DNA from 3 places in the Shewanella sp. SM32 genome. Region 3 is predicted to be linked to each of the others. Evidence: predicted binding sites of a transcription regulator. Region 3 holds the regulator's gene; each other region holds the start of a gene.
What was found. The regulator LexA, encoded in region 3, represses DNA repair genes until DNA is damaged. The targets are predictions, from matches to a motif close to TACTGTATNNNNATACAGTA.
Positions count from the first base shown of each region.

Region 1: L5M10_RS05520 (LexA family protein) is a predicted target of LexA. The motif match lies at 6,265-6,284, and genes of this name have one in related genera.
Region 2: dinG (ATP-dependent DNA helicase DinG) is a predicted target of LexA. The motif match lies at 6,116-6,135, and genes of this name have one in related genera.

Region 1 is NZ_JAKKRO010000008.1:130,490-140,609, forward strand. Features, by position in the region: gene L5M10_RS05495 (PD-(D/E)XK nuclease family protein) at 1-733, shown strand, start outside; gene L5M10_RS05500 (UvrD-helicase domain-containing protein) at 737-3,916, shown strand; partial or broken gene L5M10_RS05505 (IS30 family transposase) at 4,008-4,109, shown strand; gene L5M10_RS05510 (hypothetical protein) at 4,190-4,465, opposite strand; partial or broken gene L5M10_RS05515 (Y-family DNA polymerase) at 4,591-5,848, opposite strand; gene L5M10_RS05520 (LexA family protein) at 5,848-6,255, opposite strand; gene L5M10_RS24160 (hypothetical protein) at 6,426-6,650, opposite strand; gene L5M10_RS05530 (hypothetical protein) at 6,773-6,925, opposite strand; gene L5M10_RS05535 (hypothetical protein) at 6,924-7,688, shown strand; gene L5M10_RS05540 (hypothetical protein) at 7,756-7,896, shown strand; gene L5M10_RS05545 (Hsp70 family protein) at 8,028-9,599, opposite strand; gene L5M10_RS05550 (hypothetical protein) at 9,727-10,120, opposite strand, start outside.
Region 2 is NZ_JAKKRO010000006.1:68,456-78,575, forward strand. Features, by position in the region: gene L5M10_RS04095 (TonB-dependent receptor) at 1-1,882, opposite strand, end outside; gene L5M10_RS04100 (porin) at 2,176-3,387, opposite strand; gene L5M10_RS04105 (DNA polymerase II) at 3,609-6,038, opposite strand; gene dinG (ATP-dependent DNA helicase DinG) at 6,159-8,231, shown strand; gene L5M10_RS04115 (sulfite exporter TauE/SafE family protein) at 8,241-9,014, shown strand; gene L5M10_RS04120 (primosomal replication protein) at 9,005-9,673, shown strand; gene L5M10_RS04125 (DUF2057 domain-containing protein) at 9,683-10,120, shown strand, end outside.
Region 3 is NZ_JAKKRO010000030.1:21,852-31,971, forward strand. Features, by position in the region: gene mtr (tryptophan permease) at 1-913, opposite strand, end outside; gene plsB (glycerol-3-phosphate 1-O-acyltransferase PlsB) at 913-3,336, opposite strand; gene lexA (transcriptional repressor LexA) at 3,497-4,117, shown strand; gene L5M10_RS13395 (cell division inhibitor SulA) at 4,114-4,626, shown strand; gene coxB (cytochrome c oxidase subunit II) at 5,030-6,565, shown strand; gene ctaD (cytochrome c oxidase subunit I) at 6,575-8,167, shown strand; gene L5M10_RS13410 (cytochrome c oxidase assembly protein) at 8,169-8,750, shown strand; gene L5M10_RS13415 (cytochrome c oxidase subunit 3) at 8,747-9,622, shown strand; gene L5M10_RS13420 (DUF2909 family protein) at 9,627-9,845, opposite strand; gene L5M10_RS13425 (SURF1 family protein) at 9,844-10,120, shown strand, end outside.

The DNA of each region.
Region 1 (10,120 bases), on a different contig from region 3:
GGCGCACCGCATGGTTGAGAAACTCTATTGCACTGCGGGCAGCTTGGCTTGGACGCTAGCACAGTTAGAAAACTGGTTTGATTCACAAATTGATACATTAATCGATGAAGAAGGCGCAGTGCTATTAATGACTGGAAAGCAGGTTGAATGTTTATCCTTTAAAGCACGCCTTCGCCAGTCGGTAATCAGTTTGCATCAATTACTCCAAACCGCAGGAATTACGTCAGTACAACCGGAACAGCTGCTGGAAGGGACATCTAATCAGGGGGATTTAAAAGGTTTTGCCGATTTACTACTGACGCTATCAGATGGCTCGACCTTGATTGTTGATATGAAATGGGCTGGGCAAAAAAAATACCGAGAAAAGCTTCAAAATGACACCCATTTACAATTGATCCTTTATGCCAAGCTGGTACAAGAAGCTACGGGGAGCTGGCCTGAAGTTGCATATTTTATCCTGCACGATGCGAAATTACTCACCACTGCGCCACATCAATTTAAGGGCGTGACGGCGGTTACATCAACATCTGAGCTAACAAAACCAGCAATTTGGCAACAAGTGCTTAAAACATGGGCTTGGCGCAAAGCGCAATTTAAAGCAGGTATGATTGAAGTCATTGTCGAAGGTACTGAACCCAACGAGCTCTCTACGCCCCCAGAAGACGGCGTTGCGCCGCAAGAAATGGATCCACGATACAACGCCTATCTTCACCTAGCTGGTTGGGAGCAATAAAATATGAACATCGAATTTATTAGCGCAGGCGCTGGTAGCGGGAAAACCTACACATTGATGGACAAACTGTACCAAGAGCTGATGGCTGGTACAGCGCCCAGTGGCATTCTGGCTACGACATTTACCAATAAAGCTGCCGCTGAATTGCGCGAGCGAGTGCGTCAACATTTGATTAAAATGCAAAATCACGCATTAGCGAACCAAATGTCTCTGGCACAAATTGGTACAGTCAATAGCGTATGTGGCCAGTTGTTAAAGCGTTTTGCTTTTGAAGCAGGTATGCCAATCGAACAAAAAGTGCTCGATGAAAAAGTAGCCGATCAATTGATGCGAGAATCGATTGATGCCGTTAATGAAAGCGGCGATATGGCAGAATTTTTGCGAATTGCAGGTCGATTGGGCTTGGCTGATGCTACGTTTGGTAGTGATAACATCCCTTGGCGAGAGGCACTAAAGAATTTAATCAATCAGGCACGATCTAATTCCATTGACGCTGCCACTTTGCGGCAAGATGGGGCACGCAATGCCCTCGATTTGCTAAGGTATTTTCCAAGCGTCACCATATCTGATCTCAGTGCGCAGCTGCAGTGCAGCATTGAAAAAGTCTTGCCGAACATACGTACTGCTGTGGCGCAAGTTAAGCCGATTAAATTAACAGTAAGCTATCTTCAGCAACTCGAGACGGTGCTTAGTGGTATAAAAATGGGGCAACTCAGCTGGAGCGCATGGCCCAAACTTGCAATGGCAGCGCCAGAGGCTTCGCTTAAAGACTGTATTCAAGATGTAGCCGATGTTGCTGGTCACTTTATGAAGCATGCGCAACTCCATCAAGATATTGAACAGTATTTAACGCGCATTTTTAACATGGCTGCCGATGCGATGGATGTTTATCGGCAATTAAAAGAAGAAATGGGCGGGGTAGACTTTACCGATCAGGAATGTCGTCTGCTTGAAATTCTTGATCATCCAGTCGTTGCCGACGCATTACGGGATGAATTGGCTCTATTGATGGTGGATGAGTTTCAGGATACTAGTCCGATTCAGTTGGCTTTGTTTTTGAAACTAGCTAGTTACGCTAAAAAGGTTATTTGGGTAGGCGATATTAAACAAGCCATTTATGGCTTTCGTGGCAGTGATCCGGCACTCATGATGGCCGTTATTGACGCCTTGCCAGCTTTGGGCGGCTCGAAATCTATCCTGCCAAATTCTTATCGGTCACGCCCAGCCTTGGTGCATTGCGTTAATGATTTATTTGGGAATGCATTTAATGGCTTGGGGCTGAGCAAGGCGGACGTGGAATTAGTGCCAACGCGGGTTGAGTCGGAAGGCGCTGCGCTGCTCGATTGGGTGCTGGAAGGGTCGAATAAAGAAACGATCCAAAGTGCGCTCGCCACTGCCGTTTCAAAGCTTATGGCGGAAGGGCGCAATATTGTGGATCGCGAAACAAACACATTACGGCCTGTTCGTTACTCAGATATTGCAATTTTGACACGCTCAAACGCATCGGTGCCAGCTGTTGCAGCGGCACTGTCTGTACAAGGTATTCGAAGTGCAACCGAGCAATCGGGCTTATTGCTGCAGCCCGAGTGCGTCTTAGCAACCGCGTGCTTGCGTCGCGTGCTAGATCCTGCTGATACCATTGCCACCGCAGAAATTATTTCGTTAGCGTACTGCCAAGAGCCAGAACAATGGCTGAGTCATCGTTTGAACTGGCTGGCACAAGAAGGTAATTCGCCCAGCCAGTGGATCGAAAATTCAGTCGATGCGGCCGCCGACTTGCCAATTTTTAATGTGTTAAAAACTATCCGCAGTGAAACCTTACTTCTATCTCCGCGCGAAGCATTAGAAAACATCATCTTGCGTTGTCAGCTCAGCCAGGCCGTTTTGCAATGGCAGCAAGACGTCGAAAAGGCGCAGCAACGATTAGCCAATTTGAATCAACTATTATTACTGGCTACGAAATATGAAGACGATTGCCTGTCCGCTAATCAGGCCGCCACGCTGACTGGTTTGTTGATGGCGTTGCATGCTGCAGCAGATGAAGAAATCGATCTTCAAGCGCAAACCGCACTGAATGCGGTGAATGTACTTACTCATCATCGTGCCAAAGGATTGGAATGGCCGGTGGTGATTTTAATGGATTTGGCGAGTGATGTTCGTGATCGATTATGGGGCGTGCAAACCGAATCAGCTGCCCAATTTGACGCCACAACCCCCTTGTCCTCAAGGAAAATACGTTATTGGCCATGGCCGTTTGGTGCGCAGAAAAAAGTCACTTTGGCTGATGAAATAGCACAAACGCCACTAGGCAAGGCTTGCCGCCAAATGGCGCTTAATGAAGAACAGCGATTATTGTATGTCAGTATGACCCGTGCACGAGATGTACTGATTCTGGCACGATCTTCTAAAACGCTGGATGGAGAATGGATGCAAACCATCGCGCTGGCCGATATTCTTCCAGCCGACGACACAGCGAAAGGCATCACGCTAAAAAACCAGCACGTCGTGCCGTTTGAGCGCGCGATCATTACTAGCAGTGCTCCTGTGTTGCTACCAAACATACCCGAGAAATTGTATTGGTTTGCGCCGTCGCAAACACAAACAGATCGCCAGCGCATGAGTCAATCGCCATCTACCAGCGCAGCGACAAATGCCGTGGTGTTAGAAAGTGAACAATTTGGTGTTCGGCTAGCAACAGGGAAAGATGCAGAGCGCGGCCGATTTGGCGATGTTATTCATGCATGTTTTGCTGCACATTTGGCTGACCGAGCCAAGCCACTTTGCCTTGATGAACTAGCAGCAATTTTAGTGCGCACTCATCAATCTCACATGATCTCTGCACCAGATTTATATCCGCAAATGGAATCAGCGCGTCAATGGCTATTGCGTCGCTGGCCTGATGGGCAAGCGCGTATTGAACTACCGATGGCGCATGCAGCGGAAAATGGCACGATGGTCGCTGGACGTGCCGATTTGGTGATTGAAACGACAGCAGGCTTCATCCTGATTGATTATAAATCTACCTCGGTCGCCTCGATACAGCATGCCAAATTGGTGCAAGATCATGGCGGGCAGTTAGCCACCTACGCCAACATTCTCAGTAAAGTGACCGGTAAACCAGTGATTGAAAGCTGGTTGATGTTGCCGATGACTGGCATAGCGCTGCGATTGGGCGCAATCTAAAGTACGTACAGCGATGCGGCCATTGAGTGTCGATGAAAAATAGAGATAGGCCACTGTAAAGGTGAGGCCGTTTATGGACGATACAGTGATTTTCCCTAAAGGAATGGCAATCGGTTCATTGGCAGGCAAAGCGATAAAACAAGCCGATTTTTTGATTAACAAGAGGCCCAGAAAAGCGCTAGGCTATGTGTAACATTACAAAAAATAGGTCAACTACTTAGAGGCAATCAAAGTCAGTTCGATGTCCGTATCAAGCTTCAGGGCAACAGGGAGTTACATTGGGAAGTGTTCATTTTCATATGATTCAACTAATGAAATCCATTTTTCAAGCTCGGAACCTTCAGCGGTATTAGGTATTGCATCAAACAATCCTTCAATTTTCTTTAAAGCTGCACGATACTCATCATCAGAACTCAGAGGCGTCTCTTCGCAATAAGTAATAATCTCATTCCCGACAGAAGGAGAATCAACCCTTGCCGCTAAGTCATCAGAAAGTGGTGCGGTAGCGTCACATTTTGAGAGCAATATATTGATTTTAGTATTCTTCATTATCAATTCCTCTATTCGAATCGTCACAGTTACAGTAGCCACTCTGTAGTATGACTAAAAATTGGGTCTAAGCTATACTGACACGCTTTGAGGCATAAACGTGTAAATCCATCTACTGTCGGATATCAACACTTTATCTCTGGCAGACATTTCCACTTGGTTGTGTATTGTGGCGTGAGCAGGTCTCTGCGCATGGCCCATTTTTGTTCGATACCTTGAGCTGCAATAAATAAGGTATCTGTGCCATAACGTTGATTAATGCCATCGAGGGTCTTCATTAACGCGGGCTTGGCTTTTGAGACATTAAATAAATCTAACTGGCCATGCTGAGTGCTGACCAAATCAATCAGGCCCACGCCGACTTTATAATAACGTACACCGGCACGGAAAAGTTGAGATGCTGCTTGTGTCATACCTTGAGTAAGTTCAATGCTGCAATCGGTGGCACAAGCAAAGTGCACTAAGGTCTTAAAGCCTGTTGGGCGTTCATCGTAGGGGGAATTGCTGGCAAACAACAACATGGTTTTACAGCTTGAACCTTGCTTACGCGCTTTCGCTGCGGCAATCGCCACATGTTTACTTAAGGCTTGCAGTAAATCCTCATACTCGGTAATACGCTCGCCCACGCTACGAGTTAAGAATATTTACTTCTTATCCGCCCTCGCCTCGTCCCACACTTTGCACGCTTGCCCATTGAGTTCACGCACAGTGCGTTCTATTTCAATACTAAATTGCTTCCGCGCTAAACCTGCAGGGATTTTGGCTAAGTCATAGGCGGTCTTTACGTTCATCAATTCAAGTTTTTTGTTTATCCTACGCCCAATGCCCCAGACATCATTTACATTCATTGATTGTAAAATTGAAATCCGGTCTTGTTCATTATCGATAACACAGACACCCTGATAGCCTGGTAACTTCTTTGCCGCGTGATTGGCTGCTTTAGCCAGTGTGAGTGTTGAGCCTATGCCGACACAAACCGGTAAACGAGTTTCTTTCCAAACCGCTTTTCGAATCAATTGGCCTTGGGCTTGTAAGCACTTAATGGCGGGGTAACAATTTTTAAAGGAGAGAAAGCTTTCATCAATCAAATAGACATGCAAGCTCTGGAGCAAAGCGGCCGATAATATTCATCATCTTTGCAGATAAATCGGCATAGAGCTCATAGTTACTTGAACAAACAATGACACCTAATTTCGTACACAGGTCTTTGACCTGAAAGTATGGTGCAAACTTAGGCACACCCCGTTCTTTCGCTTGCTTGTTTGCCGCTACAATGCAGCCATCATTGTTACTCAACACAATCATTGGCTTACCACGCCAATCAGGCCTAAATACCTGCTCGGCACTGCAATAGAAACTGTTGGCGTCAACTAAGGCAAACATCAGATGTAAGCTAATAATGGACTTTGGCGATGGCAACGAACAGAACGAATAACAACCCCTTCAATCGTAAAGTTATCGTAATCGTGAATAGGCTGAGGTTGATGTTGTCCATTCGACGACAGCAGCATGCGATGCGTTTTATCGAGGATTTTACATACAAATTCACCGTTGAAATTGGCAACAATTACATCACCATGACGTGCGGTTTCCTGACGGTCAACAATCAATATATCGCCATAAAAAATACCCTCGCCCTGCATTGAGTCACCTTTTGCGATACCAATAAAGGTCGCACTAGGATGCACAACTAACAGCTCATCAAGGCTGAGACCCAACTGACTATATTCAGCTGCAGGGCTTTCGAAGCCAGTGATACCGGCACTGGCATAGATAGGGATAATACGCATAGCCAACACCACTGTTTTTATATACAGTAATTATAGGCGTTGTTAGATATCTGGCAAGAATTATTGTGATGTTTCGATGTAACACCATTGGTTCTTTTCTTTATCAAACCCCACGTCAAAATTCACCGCGGTGGTATCACCCGTCTGGTCTCTCTTTGCAACGATACCTTTTAGTTCAGATAAATCATCAACACAGGGGACTCAAGCGCGGCGATGATCATAATTTTTACCAGAATGAGCATCATTACCTCACCAAAAGGCGCGACGGACGACACGACTGCAGCAATGGTAAAAATGCGTGTCCTCAAGACTGATCTGAGTTCTCCTTGAGGGCGGCTTAGCGAGTCTTCCACATCAACAATTTTATTGGCAGTAAGTGATGATTTCAACGTCAAAGGCTTCCCAGTTTAAAACATTTAGAGCGAATTATTAGAAATATCTAATAAAATAACAATATGAGCAGTCTTCAGTGTGAGCAACTTCAAATACTTACCATGTTATTTATCCAAGAGCATTTTTAACCTGCAATAGACGTCATCGAATGACGCTTGGATAGCGAATACTGGCTCTTCGATACGCTGAGCCATGCCTTGATAGAGTTGTGCTCGGGAATAAAGCGTAAAAAGACTTCTAGAACTCCATAGCGATAACCAGAGTGAGAGCCTGTCATGATGACTCCAAAGTTTCTGTTAGATAATATTTCAACAATTCGTGTGAATGATAATACTCAATTTAAAATACAACGCCCATATTACACATTTACACAATATTCTGTGATTGAAGATATTTTGAATAAATGCCCAAATGGTGAAATTAATCGTGGAATAGTCACAGATTTTTTTAAACGTGGAGAGCATGTTCATGGTTTTTTTGCGGCAATGATTTGGGGAGGGATCTCAACCGGAGGACCTACTGGAAATAATTTGTCTCTGTTGTTATCTGTCGAGCCTGAAATATTGCAGAAACACATAGCGGTAGTGGGTGAGTATGTTAAACACAACAAGTTTTCAGGCGCTTATCATTATATGAACGGTGCTGGTAAGCTCAAAGGATTGGGCGACTCATTTTTTACTAAATTGTTTTTCTTCCTGGGTAATGCCAATGAGCAAGAAATTATTCCTCCAATTTTCGATAAATGGACAAAGTTAGCCTATGCAGCGCTCTTGGCTGATAGTGAAGACGATAAGATATTTCATCGATATATATCATCAGTAAAAGGAGTAGATGTCAGATTCCGTACAGCTTATCAAGGAGATGCATACAATGATTATGTTGTTAAGATGAACTGTTGGGCCAAGAATTGTGGAGTTAGTGTCAGCGATTTGGAACAATTTATTTTTGGTTGCAACAGAAAACAAGATCCTTCGGCGTCGAATCCAAGAATGATTTTTGAGAAGAAGGTCAATGAATTTATGCTTACGGCTGTGAGTTAGTCGATAGCTAAAAATTGAATCTTTGTAGGTTTAGATTGATGACTATTTGAAAGATGGAGATAGAGTTATGAAAGAATATATCGTTACTGGTACCTGTGACGGCCGTCGCGCCATGGTTCGGATTTTTGCCTATAGTGCTGGACAAGCTACCCGCCTCGCCCGTGAAGAACATGGTTTTTCGTCTACTGCAAGCACTAAATTGGCTTGATATTATTGTAACTCTTAATTGGATCAATTTAGACTTTGAGTTACTGTCACTGATTTTTCAGAAGAATCCCGAAATGGTTGAAACTGGTCGATGATAAGGAGGCTGAATTATTCAGCCTCCTTTGTTTGCCGTTATTCCCCGAAAGCAAGATGGGCATGAATGGCTGCGCCTGATGCCACAGAGTTGAATGGATCAGCGATGGTTATTTCTGTACTGGGGAACCAATCTTTTATTGCTGTTTGTACTGCAGGAGATAAACCCATACCTCCAGTGATATAAATTAATTCAGGCGATGAATTCGCTGTAGTTATTGAATCATCTATTAAATGCTTTAGCTCATTCAACCAAGTAGTCATGGATTTGCTCATATCGATAGACTTGAGGGGAACTGCAGTGTTTTCATCGATGTAATCAAGTGATAGATTAAAACGATTGCAGTCGCTTAGGTTAATTTTAGCTTTCTCTACATCACTCATAAATCTGTGTACTAATTTACTTTTTTGCAGCGTTCGTAACCTATTTAGTTTATTGGCAGATTTGGCTAAATCCATAAAACGTTCAATTTCATGTCGATGCTTGGGTAGATAGAAGTCGTTTAATAAAGGGAAATTATCGATATCGACCATGCCATTGAAAATCATATGTGGAATAGGGGCGCCGCCGCGTAACAATTCCCCCCTTCCAAAATATGGCGATACTGATGTCATAGCAAAATCTTTATCGCAGACGATGCCACCGATGCGGTTTCCCTTAACAGATAAAATATCCGCCTGCCTGTCAGTTTGATTCACGCGTTCCGGACTCAATTTACATATAACTACATCTGATGTACCCCCGCCAAGATCGACAATCATCACTGTGCGTTCTTGTTCAAGTTGTTTCTCAAAATGTAGGGCGGCTGCCATAGGTTCAAAAATAAACTGAACTTCATCAAATCCTGCCGCAGCGGCGGCTCTTTCCATTATGCTTATTGCTTGTATATTCCCCGCTTCGCCTAAGGTTGAATGATAATGAACGGGTCTGGCGATCACAGCCTTATGAATTGGTTGATCTAGCTCGGCTTCTGCCTTCAAACGCAGATATGACAGCAATCGCCCCACGACGGTTTCGAATACTTGCAGATGTGATTTTCCAATGTCTGCACCAAGAAAATTCTTCGGACTGTTAACCAGTTTTCCAGCCTCGGGAGTAGATAGGTATTGCTGAAAGCCCGCTTCACCAAATTCAATGGTACCTTTAGTTAGCATTTCATCTAGAGACGCTGTTTTTAATTGTGCGTAAATTTCTGAAATAGCCAGGCGCTTAGCCCTACTACTTAATACATTGACGTTCTCTATTTGAGCGTCAACGTTGTTAATGGTGTTTATTAAACTTATGTATGTATTTGAGTTTTTATAAGTTGATGGTACTTTATTCGTCCCACGATTATTTTTTGCACTACCTATTAAATCATCTAATTGGTCTTGTGCACGAACTTTGTTTCTAGTTAGTTCATTTTTAATTTGCCCTATAAAATAGGTTATTCTTTCAGCTGTAGGTGTGGGTAATGGCTTGTCATCTTCTCTTATAAAAATTGAAGATCTTATTTTGAATTTATCATTAAAATCATCATCGACAGGTATCAAGACCACCTTTCCATCTACCCAAGCCGCAACTGAGCAATTACTGGTACCAAAATCAATACCGATATAATTTTTTTTCACATAAACTCCATTTTTTTGAAAGTATTTACTTAATCTATGTAACGGCATTTGACGCCGGAATAGTTGATGTTTAACTTATTGATTTCATTTACTACGTTTATCTAAAACAGACCGAAAATGTCTTTTATTATTTCAATAGCATTACAAAACTTGAAAAGGGTAAATTGCTTATCAGACAGCACATCTGTTCAGCCCCTAAGTCATGTTTAAGTTTTACTCCGCGCTGTTCATATTCTTCTATCGACATATCTAATGTTGAACTTGTGAACCAATATAAATATGCCCAAATAGCCTGAGTCGGAAGGACCTCATGCTCTGGAATTAAGACTAATTCTCGACAACGAATGAGTTTTTGCTCCAGTTCCCCCGGAGTGATGCTGAGAATACAATCTGGAGTATCATCAAAGAGACGACCGAAATAGTGGGGGATCAACAGTCGGATAAATTCCGATGCATCCATGTGTGTTTGCTGAACACTGCAGTGTTGCGCCGGAATGTGTTCTAATACAGAGTCATGTGGC
Region 2 (10,120 bases), on a different contig from region 3:
AGATAAATGTATCGTACTGTGTTTCTAAACACTGAGTGTCGCTAATGCCATTAGAACGACAATACGCATAGTCAGTACCATATTCCGCACTAAACGTGGTAGCCGCATTTAATTGATCTAGGCCTGGAGCTCGGAACGCTTCTGAGTATGATGCACGAACAACAACGTTATCTAGCGCTTGCCAGCGAACAGCAGCTTTAGGCGCAACGTTACCACCAAAATCGCTATAATCGTCATAACGGGCGGCAAGGTTTAATTCAATCGTTTCAGTAAGAGGTAATACAGCTTCATAAAACGCGGCCCAAACTTGACGATCACCGCCAGCAGAGTTACCAGCGCTGCCACCGACTAAACCTGCTTCAGATTGTGCGTCATATACAGATGTAAAGTCTTGATCGAAGTATTCCATACCAAAATAATGCGCAATTGCACCTGCTGGTAAACTGAATGCATCAAAACCGATACCTGCGTTCCATTGCTTAAACGTTGCACGATCTTGCGTTAACGTTGTAGCCTTCATGTTATTAACGCCAGCTTCAGAGCCGAGATCAATACCATTGGCTTCGTTATATGCTAAACCTGAATAGCTAAGGTAATACTCACCGATAGACTTGTTATCAGCGATATTGTGGTGATAATAAACTTCCCAAGTTGCATCATTCCATGCACTAATACTACCGCGTAAACCAGTTAAATAATCTTGGTTGTAATCATTGACGTTACCGTCACGATTGCCAATATCTACCCAACGGAAATATCCTGTAGCACCATCTTCACCATAAGGGTTATGTGGGTTATCAGCAGTCATGTTGTTCCATGTTGCAGCTGGTGGCGCATAGCGACCGAAAGAGCTGTTTTGAGTAAACATGATGCGGCCAAACCACTCTACATCTTCGGCAACTTCATAGTTAGAATCAACATAGACAGTATTACGATCTACAGAAGCTTTGTTGTACGAAACGTTCGCAGGAGCAAACGCACAGTATGTATGACCAGCGCCTGATACGTTGTCAGCTTTAATCGTTTGGAATTTATCAGAACCATACTTAGCTTCTAAATCATCACAAAGTGGTGAAGCTTGCTTCATTGTTTTATCAGGGCTACGAATCGTTGCACCGTATTGGCTCCAACCGATAGCCTCTTCGAACTGGATTTCTCCATCACCGTTTAAATCGTTCAAACTAGGAGCCGTGTAAGAGCGATCTGCATCTCTAATACCTTCACGATCCTGATGATCAAATGCAAAGGTCAAGTTACCTTTATCCATCTGATAACCAGCAACAACAGAGAACTCTTTACTTGTCATACCTTCATCTTGGTCACGAGCACCCGCACCAACGTTAAACTCAAGACCTTGGTAGTTCTTTTTCATGATGATGTTAACAACACCAGCAATCGCGTCTGAACCATAAGTAGAGGAAGCACCGTCAGTTAGAATTTCAATGCGCTCTACTGCCGCCATAGGAATAGCGTTTAAGTTTGCAGATGAACCACCTAATGTTGGAGAGCCAGGGAAACGCTTGCCATCGATTAACACAAGTGTGCGACTTGAGCCTGCACCACGTAAATCAATAGTCGCTTGTGACTGAGCAGAACTACCTGAACGTTCAGAGAATGAACCAAATGAGTTTAAGTTACTATTTCGTAGAGCATCTGCAACGGTAAAGTTACCTTCGACTTTCATATCTTCAGTCGTAATAGTCGTTACTGGTGATGCACCTTCTAGGTCAGTACGTTTAATTCGTGAACCTGTAACTTCAATACGCTCGACTTTCGCACCATCTTCAGCCGCCAAAGCAACTGGAGCCGTAAATGCAGCAACTGCTACGCCGCTAATTAAAGCTAAGCGTACAGAATTAGCGAGTAAATTATGTTTTAGCATTGTCAATCTCCCTGGAAATATTATGTCTTTATTATAATCCGCTTATTTAATAAACGGTTTCAAACTGAGGTGTCTCGGACCCCTCGCTGGAAACAATAAAATCACATATAGAACCTTTAAGCAACAACAAATATACAAACGATACAATCAAGAGACAAAACGCGCATTATATGAACATATCTATCGAGTAGAGACTTTAAAACAACCAAAAAAAATGCCAGTCATTTCTGACTGGCATTTCTGTATAAAGAGAGTTCGGCATTAACCGATTTATACCCTATAAAATTAAGACTTTAGAGTGAATAGCGAATACCAATTGCCACACCGTCATCTTCAGAAAGCGCCATTTTGGCTTCCTGATCTTTATCGGCGCTAGTAAAATCGCTGTAATCTTTACGTGCTTCTATGTAAAGCACAGTGTTCGGGTCCCAAACAAAATGCAAACCAACCACCACAAACTGACGTTTAAACACGTCTTTTGGATCAGCATTAAAGTTAGGCTGAATAACGTAATCGTCACCTGCGTCTAATATGTTGTACGATATAAATGGACGTAATCCGTTATCAAACTTAAAAGAAGCTAGTGTTTCAACACCATAGGCATCTTTAATTAAGCGGCCAATGTTATCTGTATCATGGTTTTCTTGTCTATTGACGTTTGCTGCGACATATAAACCATCATTATCGAAATTACCCCAAGTGACTCCAGCACCATAGATAAGATCAACTGCAGTTGATTGCGTGCCATTACCAAAGCTTACGTCAAACTCACCACGGTTAACACCCGCTGTTAATGTCAGCATGTCAGTCGCTTTATAGGTCAGCGCGCCACCATAGGTGTAGTTATACTCGACTTGTTGCGCCGCTTTATCGCCACTTTCCCAGTTTGTTTGACACTGGCTTTGGGAAATATCAGCGGTAGTATCGCACGTATAGAAACTGCTGTTTTTAAACTGGGCTTGAACTGCGAAGCTAAGATCGCCAAAGGCATTACGATACTGAACCGTTTTATCACCACGACCCACACCGTTTACCGCGCCATCATCTTTATTAAAAGTGTAAACACCGGCAGTGTTACCGTCCCATACAAAACCGTAGTTGGTATTATAAACGACATCGTACCAAGCACCCCATTGCTTACCGATAGTTAAGGTACCGTATTTACCATGGGATAAGCCGGCATAACCTAAACGATTGTAAAAGAATTCTTCTTGCACCGATTCGAAGCGATTATTGTAAACAATATCGCTATTACCCACTGGGTTTACACCCCATTCTAGTTTTGCAAAGGCTTTCCAACCGTCGGTCAATTCACGGTTAAAACCGAAATTAATCCGTGAGGCACCATTAACAACTTCTGTTTCGTCTTGAGTGTTAATCACGCGAGCATCGATAAAGCCACCGATTTCTACGGCATTTTTATTATCTTTATAGATCTCGATAGCAGAGACAGAGGGGACTAGAAATATTGCTGCCAGCGCAGTGGCTACTAACGTCTTGTTCATTTGGGGCTTAACCTTTTTGTTTATGTTCTACCAACGTCATTCCGTAGTTATATTTCCTTACAATTTCAGCTTAAAGGGTAGCAAACTTTCAATATCTCCTCAAAGCGAAACCTAAAATATATGCAGACTGGCATCACAAAAATAAAGCAGTTAACATCAAAAAAACCTATAACACCGCTTTATTAACTATAAAATTAAACACAAAAAAAACAGTTAACGCCCTATATTAACAACAGTTGTTTTGATGTAATACTCATGTAGTTTAGTTTCATTATTGAAAACACCGGCTCGGCAATAGGGCCAATTTGCTTGTCGATATAGTATTGATAGTCGATTTTAGATGTTCTGTACTCAACGGACTCTGGACCGTTTACAGTGATTAGATAATCTATTTGTGCTCCCCGCTTGCCAAAAGCAGCATTACCTGTCACATCACATAATTGCTGGGCAACCTTTACATGTGGAGAAGACTTAGCCGTATAGTCTTCAATATTGCGCCGCATGCGTTTACGAAATACCAAATCATTATCCAACTGGCCATTGAGCAGTTTTTCAAACACGCTAGTTAAATAAATACTGATATCCCTTTGGTTAAACATGCGCTCATAGAGTGACGCTTGAACTTTACGTGCTAAAGGGCTCCAATCACTGCGCACTTGTTCCATACCCTTAAAGGTGAGCTCAAGTTCATCACTCGCATTGCGCCACGCGCCAACATAACGTTTTTTACTGCCTTCTAATGAACCTCTTAAGGTTGGCATAAAGAACTGCTCGTAATGCCGTTCAAACTGTAACTCGAGAAAGCTCTCAACTTGGTGATCAGCACAGATTTTAGCCTGCCACTTAGCATTGATAGCCTGCGCTAGCGTTTTACCTAAAGCGTTAATGTCAGAAAGATCAGGCTCGCTGCCAAGCCAGACAAAGGTCGAATCCGTATCGCCGTAAATCACTTGATAGCCCATCTCTTCTATCCATGCGCGGGTTTGTTTCATGATTTGATGGCCGCGCATCGTGATCGAACTTGCCAACTTAGCATCATGGAACACGCAGCCTTGAGAACCTAAAACCCCATACAGCGAGTTCATAATAATTTTTATCGCTTGGGATAACGGCGCATTGTGCTCACGCTTGGCCTTTTCGCGCTGCTCAGATAAGGTTTGAATTAGCTTAGGTAAAATAGGCTGTTGCCGACTGAAACGGCCGCCAAGAAACCCCGCAACACATTCAGACTCGGGCAACTGCAAGCCTTCAATTAATCCCTTAGGATCGATCAAAAAGGTGCGAATAATGGAGGGATACAAGCTTTTAAAATCGAACACTAAGATGTGTTTATAAAGACCCGGCACAGAATCCATCACATAGCCGCCAGGACTTTCAATGCCCTGACTCACAGGCTCAGCAGGAGCGACATAACCCGCGCGATGTAAATGTGGTAAATACAAATGATTAAACGCCGCCACCGAAGCCCCTACCCGTCCCAGTTCTAAACCTGTCAGTTCGGCACGCGCGAGGGCAAAATCCCACAATTGAGTGTGAGTAAAAATATCCCATACTAGGCGGCTATCGGTAAGATTGTAATGGGCTAAGGCTTGTTTATCGGTCTTAAACAGCTGGTCAATTTCTTCAACGCGGTTATCGACGTTATGAATGGCCTTGCCTTCACTTAATAGTTGCCGCGACACAAATTCAAGCGAGAAACGCTCAAAGTGATAAAAAGCAGCTTTAAGCCAATCGATACCATCGAGTACCACACGGCCCGGTAAGACTAAGGTTTCTGGGCGAAACTTATTGTCAACTTTCCAATCGAGCTTAGCGCCGCCGCGGCCAATGGTGAGCGGAATACGATGTAATAATGCACGGCGTGACAATAGCGCGAGATCGAAACTCACCACTGACCAACCGATAATAAAGTCAGGATCAAACTCATGGAACCACGCGATTAATCGATGGATCAGCGCCGCTTCATCGACCACCCATTCAATATATTCGGGGGAGTTTGATTCAGCTTCGCCTACCATAATCACTTTTTCATAAGTCTGCTTGAGGCTGCCTTGCCCCTCGTCTCGGCCACTGTCTTGACCATATAGCGCGACCGAATAGAGTAAGCCCTCAAAGCTGCATTCAAAATCCAGTGAGATACAGCGGAAATGTACAGCCGTTAAAGGGGCAATAGTCTTAGCCCGCTCGGCGATAAACACGGGCAGCGAGTTAGCCTGAAGACTGTCGCTATTCAGCGCAGAGAAATGCCCTAAAAATGCCACATCCAGCGCCACAAACCGCTCGATTAAATAACGCTGTTCAGGGCGAATATCCGCTTCAAATAAAGGGATATCGGCATCTTTTGCGATGCGCTGTAAGGTACGTAAGCTGTTGCTCGATTTAGCATAAACTCCACTGACGGCGCCGCCTTTAAAGCTTTTGAGCGCTAACGGCACAAACCGCAATGCTTGACCCGGCGTTTGTAACTGTAAAGCCGCCACATCCGTTTGATGACAAAAACAAATGTGTTCAGTGTCTTGCACTTCCACCAGCACAGGGCCTTGGGCTGTCGCCAGATAATACTGCAACACTAAACTCCCATGACGATGAATCGCATGGCGTGTTAAGACTCGACCTTGTACACTAACGGCCGTTGTTGCCTCTGGCTTCATCGCATGGGTTCCCAAATCGTATAGCTACTCAATTTAAATGCCACCAAATGGCAGAAAAGTTTCTTAGGCTATGCAATCACTGTTATTATGTACAGCATTAATTCGATAAAGTAGTGACGCATGTTACCTGACAATGTAAAAACCCAGATCCGCGCCATCTATAAGGATATCGCTACCGCCTTGCCTCATTTTAGGCCGCGCCGCGAACAAAACTATATGGTGGCGGAAATCTCTAAGACCCTCGCCGGCGACTATGACAAAGATAGGCGCATCATTGTGGTCGAAGCAGGGACTGGTATCGGTAAATCATTGTCTTATATTCTCGGTACCATCCCACTGGCATTAGCGAGCAAGAAAAAAGTCTGTATCGCCACCGCGACCGTTGCCTTACAAGAACAATTACTGCATAAAGACTTGCCCTTCTTCCTTGAGCAATCCGGCTTAAATTTCCGCTTTGGCCTAGTCAAAGGTCGACAACGTTATGTGTGTCTTTCGAAACTGGCGATGCTCATCGGTGACGACAACAGTACACAAATGGCCATGTGGCAAACTAAGCCTGACAATAGCCAAGTGGCTATGATGCATGGCCTGTTAAAAGACTATAACGAAGGTCGCTGGAACGGCGAAATCGATACCTTAGCCGTGCCGCTGCCCGATCATCTGTGGCAACAAATCGCCTGCGACAAACACAGCTGTCATCGCCAAGTCGCCAGCCACAGAAATTGCCCGTTCCATAAAGCCCGTGAAGATGTCGATACTTGGGACGTGCTCATCGCCAACCACAGCTTGTTATTTGCCGATTTAGAATTAGGTGGCGGCGTGATTTTGCCCGATCCAGAAGACGTGTTTTATGTTATCGACGAGGCACATCACTTACCGATTGTGGCGCGGGATTTCTCCAGCGCACAAGCCACGCTGAGGGGCGCCTGCGACTGGCTCGAAAAAATTGGCAAAACCTGCGCTAAGTTACAAAACCAAATAAAGAGCAACAACATCATTGCCCCTGCGCAGGCAATGCAAGATCACTTAGGCGATCTTATCGCCCAGCTCAATCAAGTGGCTCACTACTGCGATACCCAGACTAAGCACTTTGCCAATCCTGAAAACCGCCTGCGTTTTGAGCACGGCAAACTGCCGGGCTCATTACTCATTCTGGCTGAAAACCTTGCTGTTACCTCTAATCTTGCCCTCAAGCAGTTTAATAAAATGCTGTCACTGCTAGCAGAGGCGATTAAAGATGGCGACATTCCTAAACATCAATCCGAAGCACTATTAGCCGAAACCGGATTTATGCTGCAAAGGCTCGAGAATCTACAAAAATTGTGGAGGATGATGGCCAAGGAAGATAAACATAAAGGTGCCCCTATGGCGCGCTGGGTTGAGCTCATCACAGGTAAACAAGTGGATTATCTGTTTAGCGCCTCACCTATCGAAGTCGGCTTTATGCTGGAATCCATGCTATGGCAGAAAGCCGCGGGCGTGGTTTTATGTAGTGCCACACTGCGCGCACTCAATAACTTCGACCATTTCGTGCATCAAGTAGGTTTGTCACTCAACGATGGCAGTCGTTATTTAGCCTTACAATCGCCCTTCGATTACCCCAATAATGCGACACTTTATTTACCCAAAATGCGCACTGAGCCGACGGATGATGCCTATACGGCTGAACTTGCCGAACAAATCATCACCCTTATTGAAGGCGAAATGGCAACCTTAGTGCTATTCGCCTCCTACTGGCAGATGGAAAAAGTGGTTGAATTACTTGAAGGTAAACTCACCACTGAGCTACTTATCCAAGGCAATGCGCCACGGCAACAATTGTTAGAAAATCATAAAGCTAAATGCGATAAGGGCGAACCAAGTATCTTGTTCGGCACCGGCAGTTTCTCTGAAGGTCTCGACTTGCCCGGCGATTATCTGACTAACTTGATCGTCACTAAACTGCCCTTTGCCGTACCAACCTCGCCCGTTGAGCAAGCGCATGCAGAATATGTCAAAGTCAAAGGCGGTAATCCCTTCTTACAACTGACGATCCCAGATGCTTCACGTAAGCTTATTCAAAGTTGTGGTAGATTACTGCGTAAAGAGCAAGATTATGGCCGAGTGACTATTTTAGATAGGCGGTTAGTCACTAAACGCTATGGTAAGTCCTTACTGGATGCCTTACCGCCCTTTAGACGTGTTATAGAGTAGGATTAAAATTTGGAGTTGTTACTCGAGCCCAGTCATTGGGCCCTGTTGGCAGTCATAGGTCTTATCGCTGGATTCATTGATGCCGTCGTGGGTGGCGGTGGCCTCTTGTCGATCCCCGCACTGTTAACCTTAGGTATTGCACCGCATACCGTATTAGGCACCAATAAGTTAGCCGCAAGCTTTGGCTCTTTTATGGCGGCTTGGACCTATTATCGCAAGCACCTCTTTAAACCCTCATTTTGGTACATGGCTTTTATCGCCACCTTTATCGGCGCGGTATTGGGCAGTTTCTTAGTCTATTTAGTCGATACTCAATGGCTCGAAAAAGTCCTACCCTTGCTGATTATTGGCATCGCCATTTACAGTTTAGTCAGCCCCAATGCGATGTCAGACGTTAACTGCCAAGCACCAACCAGCAAGCCACCAGCCAAGCAACAATGGCTACAGGGGCTGGCTTTAGGCACTTATGATGGTTTTGCAGGCCCAGGCATTGGCGCATTTTGGACCGTCACATCTGGCTCTTTGTATAAACTGCCTTTACTGCACAGTTGCGGCCTCGCCCGTGCGATGACCTTCACCAGCAACTTGACCGCATTGACTATCTTTGGCTGGCTTGGGCAGGTACAGTGGCAAATAGGTTTGTGGATGGGATTGTGCATGATGTTAGGCTCATTTATCGGTGCCCGCTGTGCGATTAAATTTGGCATGCCCTTTATCCGCCCACTGTTTATTTTGATCGTGCTAATGATTGCAGCGAATTTGGCATGGAGCGCATGGTTGTGAACACCCAACAATTAATGGTGATGCTGAAAAATCAGCTTAAAGCCTTAGAACAAGAAGTGCTGCAACACGATAATCGACTCGCGCCGCCGCAGCGTAAACTCCTGCAAGAAACGGAGCGTTTTAATCACTCGCTGTTTGTCCAACACGGCGCCCAACTCGGCCCCTGTATTGAACAAATTCGTAGCAGTATTATGCAGCTCGAAAAACAAATTAAGCTTAAACTCGCCCCCCAGACCATTGCCCTGAGCTGTGAGCGGATCCAAGATAGATTCACCGCAGTCAAACGAGCCTTGCTGACCACTTCTATTGACATTAAGTCTAAAACTCAGCAGCGTGCCAGTAGCCGTGCCCGTTTTGCACAGCGCCAGAATCAGTCTCACCAAGCAAGTGGTTTCGATTGGATCGCCAATAACGTGATGCAAAATAGTCATGAGATCTACGAAGAATTGAACAAACATCTTAATTGGGCGAAAAAATTTGAACAAAAAATTGAAGAAATGGAATCAAAACTTGAAAACTGTCATAGTGCTGACAAAATAAAATTGCAAAATGACATCCTTTTGATGCATCGTCGTCTAGGGAAATGCAGGCAAGCTATTAGTTATATAGAAGATCGCATTCAAATATTCGAACGCCCGTATCAGAGTAATAACCGTTAAGGAGTAACAATGAAATCACTTTTGCCAATTAGCAGCCTGCTAGTATTACTCGGATCTGCCTCAGCCTTCGCTGCAGATCTGAACATTCCTATGTCATTTGAGTACCTTGCTCTTGATGGTAAAAAAGTCGAGTCGAGCGTATTTAACCATAAAAGCAGCTTAGAATTGGCCCCCGGCACTCACAAAATCGCCATTCGTTACCATGAAATGGTAGAGGATAATTTTAGTGACAGCCAAACCTTTGTTAAGTCAGCACCTTTCATCGTTACTTTAGATGTTGATGGCGACCATCAATATTATCTGCAAGCGGCCGAAGGTGAAGTCGTTAAAAAGCCTAAAGTTTACGCGCAAAACCCACAAATCAAATTAACCCGTAGTGACAAAGGCAACGTCAATTACCAAGTGGTGAATACCAATTTAGAAGAAGAAAGCTTCGTCTCTCGCCTT
Region 3 (10,120 bases):
TCACCCCTAAGAAAGATGAAGCCACAGCCAAGTTGGCAAACAAGGTCAACATACTGTTTAACCAGCTACTCGCCATCACCTCAGACAAAGCGCCCACCAACACACCCATATTGCCGCCTTGGGCAATAATGTCGATAAACTGGCTGCGGGGAATATTGCCCATAGTTGCCGCTAACCAACAGGCATAAATCACCAGTGCGATAAAGGTGCCGACGAAAATCGCCTTGATAATGGTGGAGGAATCTTTGCCGTAATACTTCACTAAGCTGGGAACGTTACCATGGTAACCAAAACTGGCGAGACCAAAGGGCAGCGCCGCCCACAGATAAGGTGAAAAGCTGTTATTACCATCGGGTTCGAGCAACTTAGTCACATCAATTTCGATCAATAAATTGCCGATCGCGAGGAAGAAGGTAATGATCATACCGCCGAGCATAATCGTGGTAATGCGATCCACGGCCTTAGTGCTGATCAACACTATGCTCGCCAATACTATGGCAAACACTAGCCCTGCCACACTTTGCGGTAACTCAATTCCCATGCCCTGCAAGCTGTGATTCACAATCGAGCCACCGCCGCTGATATAGGCATAGGTCAAAATATACAGCACGAACGCGATGGAAACGCCGTTCACTATCCGCCAAAACTGCCCTAAGGTTTGCTTGCTTAAAGTATCGAAGCTAGCACCCGGTTCGAAATGCAAATTGGTTTCGAGTAGCAATAAGCCCGACATCAACATGCAAAACCAAATGCCCAATAACATTAAAATCGAATAGCCAAACCACATACCTGCACCGACCACGGGCAGAGAAAACATCCCAGCACCTACGGTCGTGCCAGCAATAATCATGGCGCCGCCGAGCAAGGACTTACCTGCGGGCTTATGCTTAGCCGCATTCATATGATTTGCCATTAAACTGTATGCTCCGCGGTGACACTCGCCACTATCGTTTGTTTCACTGACGGACGTAATAAGCTATTGGCTTGATCTCGTATGCGATTGATATTGGACTTATCTTGGTTATCCGCTAGATATCCCAATTCTTTGAGCTTAACGCTCAAGGTGCCGTAAAGTTTCTTATCGTAGAACTCTGGCGCAGTAATGCCATGCAAAGCGCCTAAACGCTGGGCAAGTAGATGACTCTCAGACTCAAGTTCTGAGCGCTCCATCTTAGGTCTGTTCGCTAACAGATTGAAGATAATGGCATAGCGTTGCAGAGTTTCGCTCACTGAACTGGCTAACAATAATAGTTGGCTAGTGTGTTCAGGCACGACAGTTAAGGTATCAGTCTCAACCACTAACCCTTGTTCAATGAAGAAATCCAGCACTTGATTGACATAGGCAGGTACATCCTTAATGCCCATGAAGAGTTCGGCTTTCAGCAGTGGATAAAAATCGGCAACGATTGACACAACTTGCTGACGCGGGATCTGCTCATTATGCGTTAAACAACTCGCAATTAATGACGGTACAATAAATAAGTGGATGATATTGTTACGATAGTAAGTCATAGACACTGCCTGACTCGTCTCGATAGACACAATTTCACCTAAAGGATCGGCGCAAACAACAAACTTGTTCAGCTCTAAACCTTGCTGCACTAAATGCTTACCATCACCTTCGGCAACCGAAGTATAAGTAGTGTAAGGCACTTTTTTGAGTAGAGTCAGATACAGATCAAGCTGACGTTCCAGCAGACTGCGCTCTAAGGCATTTTGATCTGTGGCCAACAACACTAAACTCGTCAAGGTCACCGAACTCGCCGCCGCCGCATCGTTAATATTCGTCATCACTCGATTCGCCAGCACGTTTACCGCTGGCGTTAACCAGCTTGGTTTTTGCTCAGGATCATCGGCCAACTCAGTACGCCAGTTTGGCGCGCGCTCATTTAAGAAGTTTTGCAGAGTAATCGGCTCGCCAAAGTTCACATAACCTTGGCCGAAATTACCAAGTTTGCGAATCGCACCAAACACCTGCCACACAGATTCTTTTTTCTTTTTCTTACCACTTAACTCTTTATGATACGTCGCCACTTCCATCACATGGTCATAGCCTAAATACACAGGCACTAGCGTGACTGGACGCTCGATACCGCGCAGCACACTGTTCATCGTCATGGCGATCATGCCAGTTTTCGGCGCCAACAGACGGCCAGTACGTGAACGGCCACCTTCGGAGAAGTATTCCACCGAATAACCTTTAGCAAACAGCTGATCTAAATACTCACGAAATACTGCGGTGTACAGCTTATTGCCATTAAAACTACGGCGGATAAAGAAGGCACCACCGCGACGGAACATAGGTCCCGCGGGCCAGAAATTGAGGTTAATGCCGGCAGCAATGTGCGGCGGAACCATGCCTTGATAATACAAAATATACGATAACAGCAGGTAATCCATGTGGCTGCGATGGCAAGGCACATAAACAATCTCGTGGCCATCGTGGTGTAACTGCCGAACTTGCTCGGCGCCTTTAATGTTGATCCCGCTGTAAAGCTTGTTCCACAGCCAAGTTAAAAAACGCTCGGCAATACGCACTAAACTGTCTGAGTAATCGGCAGCGATTTCATCGAGATACTCAATAGCCGTCTCGCGCGCTTGGGTCTCAGAAATCTTTTTACTGGCGGCTTCTTCTTGAATCGCTTTGCGCAGCGACTCAGATTTGAGTAACGAATGAAACAGTGCTTGGCGGTTTGGCAGCACAGGCCCTGTCATTACCTTACGTTGACGACGGAAATGCACGCGCGCAACCCGTGCTAACTTATGGGCAATCCCCATGTCGGTGCCATGTTCGTCAGCCATGTAACGCAGGGATACGGCATTCGAAAACTGCACGAAGTTATGTCGACCTAAGAACAGAATCATCAAGCACTTGCGCAACCAAGTCGGGTTTTCCCGCTCAAATACGGCCGCCTTCATAGTGTCGTCTTCTTTCCCTGGCGTGCGACCCCAATACAAGCTCACGGGCACCAGTTGAATATCCAATTCAGGACGTTCCTTATGCACGGCTAACAAACGCATAAAGCATTCGAGGAAAGGCTCATTACCAGCACGTTCGCCAAACAGTGGCTTACGTCCTTGAAGACAGACAACCCGAGGCGCAGTCACACCATTAGCCACTAGAGGCTCATAAGGGCTTGGTAAACCTAACTTAGCCGTTATTTCGCTCAAAGCAGCTATGTCACTAAGGGATTCAGTTTTCATCACATAAACAAGGGGTCTGGAAGCATCCAGATTCAGATCGGCAAAGGGATCCTGAGGCACCACAATAGTGTGCACTAAGTGTTTTTGGATCCAACGTAATGATTTCAACCAAAGAGAGTCGTGTTTAGGCATTATTCTTATGCAATTAAGTGCGTTTACTAGCCCGATAGAATACCAGACTATGGGCAATATTCGCTAATTCTCTCCAACATAGCTAAAAAGTGGTTAATACTTGCGCTGCAAATAATACTGTATATACTAACAGTAACTGTATAGAAAAACAGGAAACACCATGAGACCTTTGACGCCACGCCAAGCTGAAATTTTAGAGCTAATTAAACGAAATATTGCCGATACTGGCATGCCACCCACTCGGGCAGAAATCGCAACCCGTTTAGGTTTTAAGAGCGCCAATGCGGCTGAAGAACACCTTAAAGCGTTGGCAAAAAAGGGCTGCATTGAGATCATGCCAGGCACATCTCGAGGCATTCGTCTGCCTGCGGAAATCGAAGATTTGACTGAAACAGGTTTACCGCTCATCGGCCAAGTGGCCGCAGGTGAACCTATCCTCGCCCAAGAACATGTTGAACAGTACTACCAAGTCGACCCAAGCATGTTCCATCCCGCCGCCGATTTTTTACTGCGAGTAAAGGGTGACAGCATGAAGAATATCGGCATTCTCGAAGGTGATTTGCTGGCAGTTCATAAAGTAGAACAAGCTAGAAATGGTCAAGTGGTTGTCGCTAGAGTCGATGACGATGTCACTGTTAAACGTTTCGAAAAAAAAGGTAATGTGGTCTATCTACATGCCGAAAATGAAGATTACTCCCCGATTAAAGTGGATTTAGGCTTCCAAAGTTTAACAATTGAAGGACTCGCCGTCGGTGTGATCCGTAATGGAGATTGGCTATGAATAAACTACTTGGCAATGCCCCCCGCCATCCGGGCTTGTGGCTCGATGAAGTCCGTGATGCCGACTATGACTGGCACCATGCGCCTATCGCCTGTATGCCAACTAAGACTCAAGGTCGCCAAGAATTAATTCATCTGAGTGCACAACTCGCTCAGTTAAGCCAACAGGGCCGTTGGTTAGTGCTCATCAACCCACCAAGTATTGGCTACAAGCAAATGCTTGCCAGCGCAGGTGTGCGTATGGATAGAGTTTTGCTGGTACATGCTAAAGATGAAGTCGAAACCCTGTGGGCGATGGAAAAAGCCCTGACAAGTGGTACGTCCAGTGCAGTCATTACTTGGACTCAATCATTAGATGCGCGGGATAATCGACGCCTACAAATCGTGGCTAAAAGTGCCCGAGCTATGGGCATAGTGCTTGAAGACGTAAACAGTCACTTACATGCCGACGTACGCATTGAGCAAGGCAATCTCTTCGGTCAGCAATCTTTTTTTAGCGCTGTACACTAAATATTCATTTAATTTTTTACCTTGAAAGCCGCCTCACCTATGAATGTGAGGCTTTTTTTTGGCAATTTTTCAGATAATTAGATAAATAAGTGATCTTGATCAATATTTAAACAGCAAGTATGGTTGGTTAAGTCGGTGATGATATATCACCTTCCGTGGTCAATGAATCGAGTATTTATCGAACTCGAAGCGCCACTAAAAATAGAGAACAGATTTATTTCAGCAGTATGTGCCAGCGTGGCTAATTACCAGCAGTAACAATACTTGATTAAAAGTAACAGCCGCCAACGCACGTTGAAGTCAAAAAAGCTTTTTTGGGAACTGAAGAGTTTGCATAGAGTTGAGACTTACTGTGTTGCTCTTCTTTGTAGTTGCTATTCGCAATTGGCAGAGGAGAAGTCTTGTGAAGCAATTGTTGTATTGTTTACTCGTGGTGCTTTTCGCACCACCGTTGACCGCCGCAGACATGCGGTTCAACATGACCCCTGGCGTGACCGAGATCAGTGGCAAGGTTTATCACTTGCACATGACCATCTTGTATATCTGCTGCGCAATAGGCCTAGTGGTCTTTGGCGTCATGATTTACGCCATGATCAACCACAGAAAATCCAAAGGCGCTGTCGCGTCCCACTTTCACGAAAGCACTAAAGTTGAAATCGCTTGGACGATTCTGCCATTTATCATTTTGATCTTAATGGCGATTCCAGCGACAAAAACTTTAATCGCAATGGAAGATCCCAGTAACGCCGATCTCACCGTAAAAGTGACGGGGTCCCAATGGAAATGGCATTACAGCTATTTCGATCAAGATATTGATTTTTATAGCATACTGACAACACCCAGAGCACAAATCGAAGGCACCGAAACCAAGGGTGAAAACTATCTATTGGAAGTCGATAAACCGCTCGTTCTACCGATAAACCGCAAAATCCGCTTTCTGATGACTTCAGAGGATGTCATCCATTCTTGGTGGGTACCCGCCTTTGCCATTAAGAAAGATGCCAACCCTGGATTTATCAATGAGGCCTGGACTCGCATCGACAAACCCGGCATTTATCGTGGTCAATGCGCCGAACTCTGCGGTAAAGACCATGGTTTTATGCCTATCGTAGTACAAGCCTTACCCGAAGCCGAGTTTGAGGCTTGGGTCACAGAGCAAAAACAAGCCGCAGGTGCTGCGGCTGAAGCCGCTCAAGCCGCTTTATCACAAACCCTAAGTAAAGAAGAGTTGATGACTCTAGGCGAACAAGTTTACCTCGGGCACTGCGCAGCCTGCCACCAGCCCAATGGCGAAGGATTGCAAGGCGTATTTCCGCCCCTTAAAGGTAGCCCGATTGCAACGGGACCGCTCAGCGGCCACCTTGAAATTGTGCTCAACGGTAAAACGGGTACAGCCATGCAAGCGTTTAGTAAACAATTGACTGCACAAGAAATCGCGGCAGTGACTACCTACGAGCGTAATGCTTGGGGCAATAATACTGGAGATGCAGTGCAAGCCAAAGACGTCAACGAGTACATGAACGGCAATTCTGCACAAACATCCGCCGCGGTACCAAGCAGTACAACCCCGACACCCGCTCCTGCAAAAGACGTCTCAGCTGCAGTCGATCCCGCAAGCCTCCCCACACTCAGCCATGACGCCCTCATGGCCGAAGGTGAAACTGTCTACGCGACCTTCTGTGCTGCCTGCCATCAAGTGACAGGTGCAGGAATACCACCCGCCTTCCCCGCGCTAGTGGGTAGTGCTATCGCCATTGGACCAGTCGCCAATCACATCGATATTGTGATGCACGGCAAAACGGGCACGGCTATGCAGGCATTTGGCAAACAGCTTAGCCCACAGCAACTTGCAGCAGTCATTACCTATGAACGCAATGCTTGGGGTAACAATACCGGCGATACAGTGCAACCTGCTGATATCGCAAGTCATGGACAGTAGGGGATAATGATGAGCACTACGACTCAAGATCAAACCGCAGCCCATGATGACCATCATCATGGTGCGCCAAAGGGCATCATGCGCTGGCTGCTAACCACCAACCATAAAGACATAGGTACTTTGTATTTATGGTTCAGCTTCATTATGTTCTTAACCGGTGGCGCTATGGCCATGGTGATCCGCGCTGAACTCTTTCAACCTGGATTACAATTGGTCGAGCCCAACTTTTTCAACCAAATGACAACTGTTCATGGGTTGATCATGGTATTCGGCGCGGTAATGCCGGCCTTTACAGGGCTAGCTAACTGGCTGATCCCGATGATGATAGGGGCGCCAGATATGGCGCTGCCACGGATGAATAACTGGAGTTTTTGGATACTCCCCTTCGCCTTTACTATTCTTCTCAGTTCGCTGTTTATGGAAGGTGGCGGACCTAACTTTGGTTGGACCTTCTACGCACCACTATCAACAACTTATAGCCCAGATAGCACGGCGCTCTTTGTATTTTCTATTCACATCATGGGGATAAGTTCGATCATGGGCGCGATCAACGTGATTGTGACCATAGTGAATTTACGCGCGCCAGGCATGACATGGATGAAGTTACCATTGTTTGTCTGGACTTGGCTTATCACGGCATTCCTACTGATCGCAGTTATGCCCGTACTCGCGGGCGCAGTGACTATGGTGCTGACCGATAAGTTTTTCGGCACGAGTTTCTTCGATGCGGCGGGCGGCGGCGATCCTGTGATGTTCCAGCATATTTTCTGGTTCTTCGGCCACCCTGAAGTTTACATCATGATCTTGCCGTCCTTTGGCATCATCTCTGCCATAGTCCCAGCCTTCAGTCGTAAACCCTTATTTGGCTATGCATCCATGGTTTATGCTACGGCTAGTATTGCAATTCTGTCGTTCCTCGTGTGGGCGCACCATATGTTCACCACAGGTATGCCAGTGTTTGCCGAGCTGTTTTTCATGTATTGCACTATGTTGATTGCAGTGCCAACTGGGGTGAAAGTGTTTAACTGGGTTGCCACTATGTGGCGCGGCTCACTCAGTTTCGAAGCGCCCATGCTGTTTGCTGTAGCCTTTATCATACTCTTCACTATTGGCGGTTTTTCGGGATTAATGCTCGCCATTACACCCGCCGACTTCCAGTACCACGATACTTATTTTGTTGTGGCACATTTCCATTATGTGCTCGTGACTGGTGCGATTTTCTCCATCATGGCAGCGGCCTATTACTGGCTACCTAAGTGGACGGGACACATGTACAACGAACGACTGGGACAATGGCATTTCTGGTGCTCGGTGATTTCAGTCAATGTGCTATTTTTCCCGATGCATTTCCTTGGGCTGGCAGGAATGCCAAGGCGTATCCCTGACTACTCGATTCAATTTGCCGATGTTAATCAAATCGTCTCGATTGGTGGGTTCGCCTTCGGCTTATCGCAATTGATTTTCTTAGTATTAGTAATTAAGTGCATCCGTGGCGGCGAAAAAGCTCCCGCTAAACCTTGGGAAGGTTCCGAGGGTTTAGAGTGGACATTGCCAAGCCCTGCGCCTTACCACTCCTTCACGACACCACCTGAGGTGAAATGAAATGGCAACCCAACACCAGCAAGATAAATCTAAGTCAAATCGTAAACTTATCAGCATGTTAGTTATAGGCTGTATTGGCATGTTTGGCTTTGGATTCGCGCTGGTGCCGCTCTACGATGTGTTGTGCGAGCAACTCGGTATCAATGGAAAACCCTCCAATACCGCGAGTAGTTATCAAGCAATCACAGTAGATACAAGCCGAATAGTGACTGTGGAATTTATTTCTCAGGTACAAACAGGCATGCCATGGACATTTGCGCCACAAACCAAACGGCTCGAAGTTCACCCTGGCGAGCTAATCCATACGGCATTTTTGGCGCGCAATATGTCCGCTAAAGCAACTATTGGCCAAGCGATACCTTCAGTTTCGCCCGGCCAAGGTGCCGCTTATTTTAATAAAACAGAATGCTTTTGCTTTAATCAACAACCCTTAGCGGCGGACACTAGCGCTGAGCTGCCGCTCATTTTCTATGTGGATCCTCAGTTACCTGAGTCTATCCATACTCTGACCCTCTCTTACACTCTCTACGACATTACCGACAAGCAGTTAGCGTCTGCCATAGAGCAAGGAGCTGCAAAATGACAACGAAACATCAGTCTTACTACGTTCCATCCCAAAGTGTCTGGCCTATTGTAGGTGCCATTGGCTTGTTCTTAATCGCCTCTGGTGCAGGCCTTTTCGTGCAACAGTTGAAATCAGGTGCATCCGGTGGCGGTTATGTGCTGCTGGTTGGGATAGCTGTGATCCTATTCATGCTGGTAGGTTGGTTTAGAACCGTGATCCAAGAGTCGATGGCAGGGCTCTATTCTAGCCAAATGGATCGATCGTTTCGCCAAGGTATGAGCTGGTTTATTTTTTCGGAAGTTATGTTTTTCGGGGCTTTTTTCGGGGCACTATTTTATGCCCGCATGTTCGCAGTGCCTTGGCTCGGTGGCGCATCGAATAATGCCATGACCCACGAAGTACTCTGGCCTCAGTTTGAAGCTATTTGGCCGCTCATTACTACGCCAGATGGCACTAAAACCCAAGCTATGCCATGGACTGGACTGCCATTAATCAACACTATCGTACTGCTAACCTCCTCAGTTACCTTACATTTCGCCCATGTCAGCCTAGAAAAAGGTAAACGTTCTGCCATTACTCTCTGGCTTGGTATCACCATACTCTTGGGTATGGGTTTCCTTGCCTTACAGGCAGAAGAATATATGCATGCCTACCGGGAAATGGGACTCACCCTAACCTCTGGGATTTATGGCAACACCTTCTTCCTGTTAACTGGCTTTCACGGCATGCATGTCACTCTGGGGACTCTCTTTTTATTCGTGTTGTTTTTCAGAGTGTTGAAGGGGCACTTTAGCGCAGATAAACATTTTGCGTTCCAAGCGGGGAGTTGGTATTGGCACTTTGTGGATGTGGTCTGGCTGTGTTTGTTTATTTTCGTTTACGTTCTCTAGTGCTTTAGTAAGGTGTGGGATTGGGGCTAATCAGCCCAGTCCCTAAGGCCACCAGCAATAACAAGATAACGAGCACGGAGAAAATCACTCGCCGACCAAGATAACGGCTCATAGGCACTTTTTCATCACCTTTCACCATAATAAACAAGGCGCGACCTAGATTAAAAATGATGAATAGCAACAGCAGAACTAAGACCAACTTAAAAATGAACAGGCTATTCATACAATATCCTCATGTTCTGCTGAATAAATTAACGGTTTTTCTACTGATATTGACTGTGGCTGTATTAACTATATTGGTCAAGTTGGGTTTATGGCAGTTAGCCCGTGGTGAAGATAAAACGACGCTTTTAGCCCAAATGGAAGCAAGGCAAGCTTTGCTGCCATTAAGTTTTGAGCAGCTCCAACTCAAGGTCGGCAAAGAAGGCGTAACGGGTTATCGACTGCAAGTACGCGCCACTCCCGCAAGCTCACAAATCTGGCTGCTGGATAATCAAA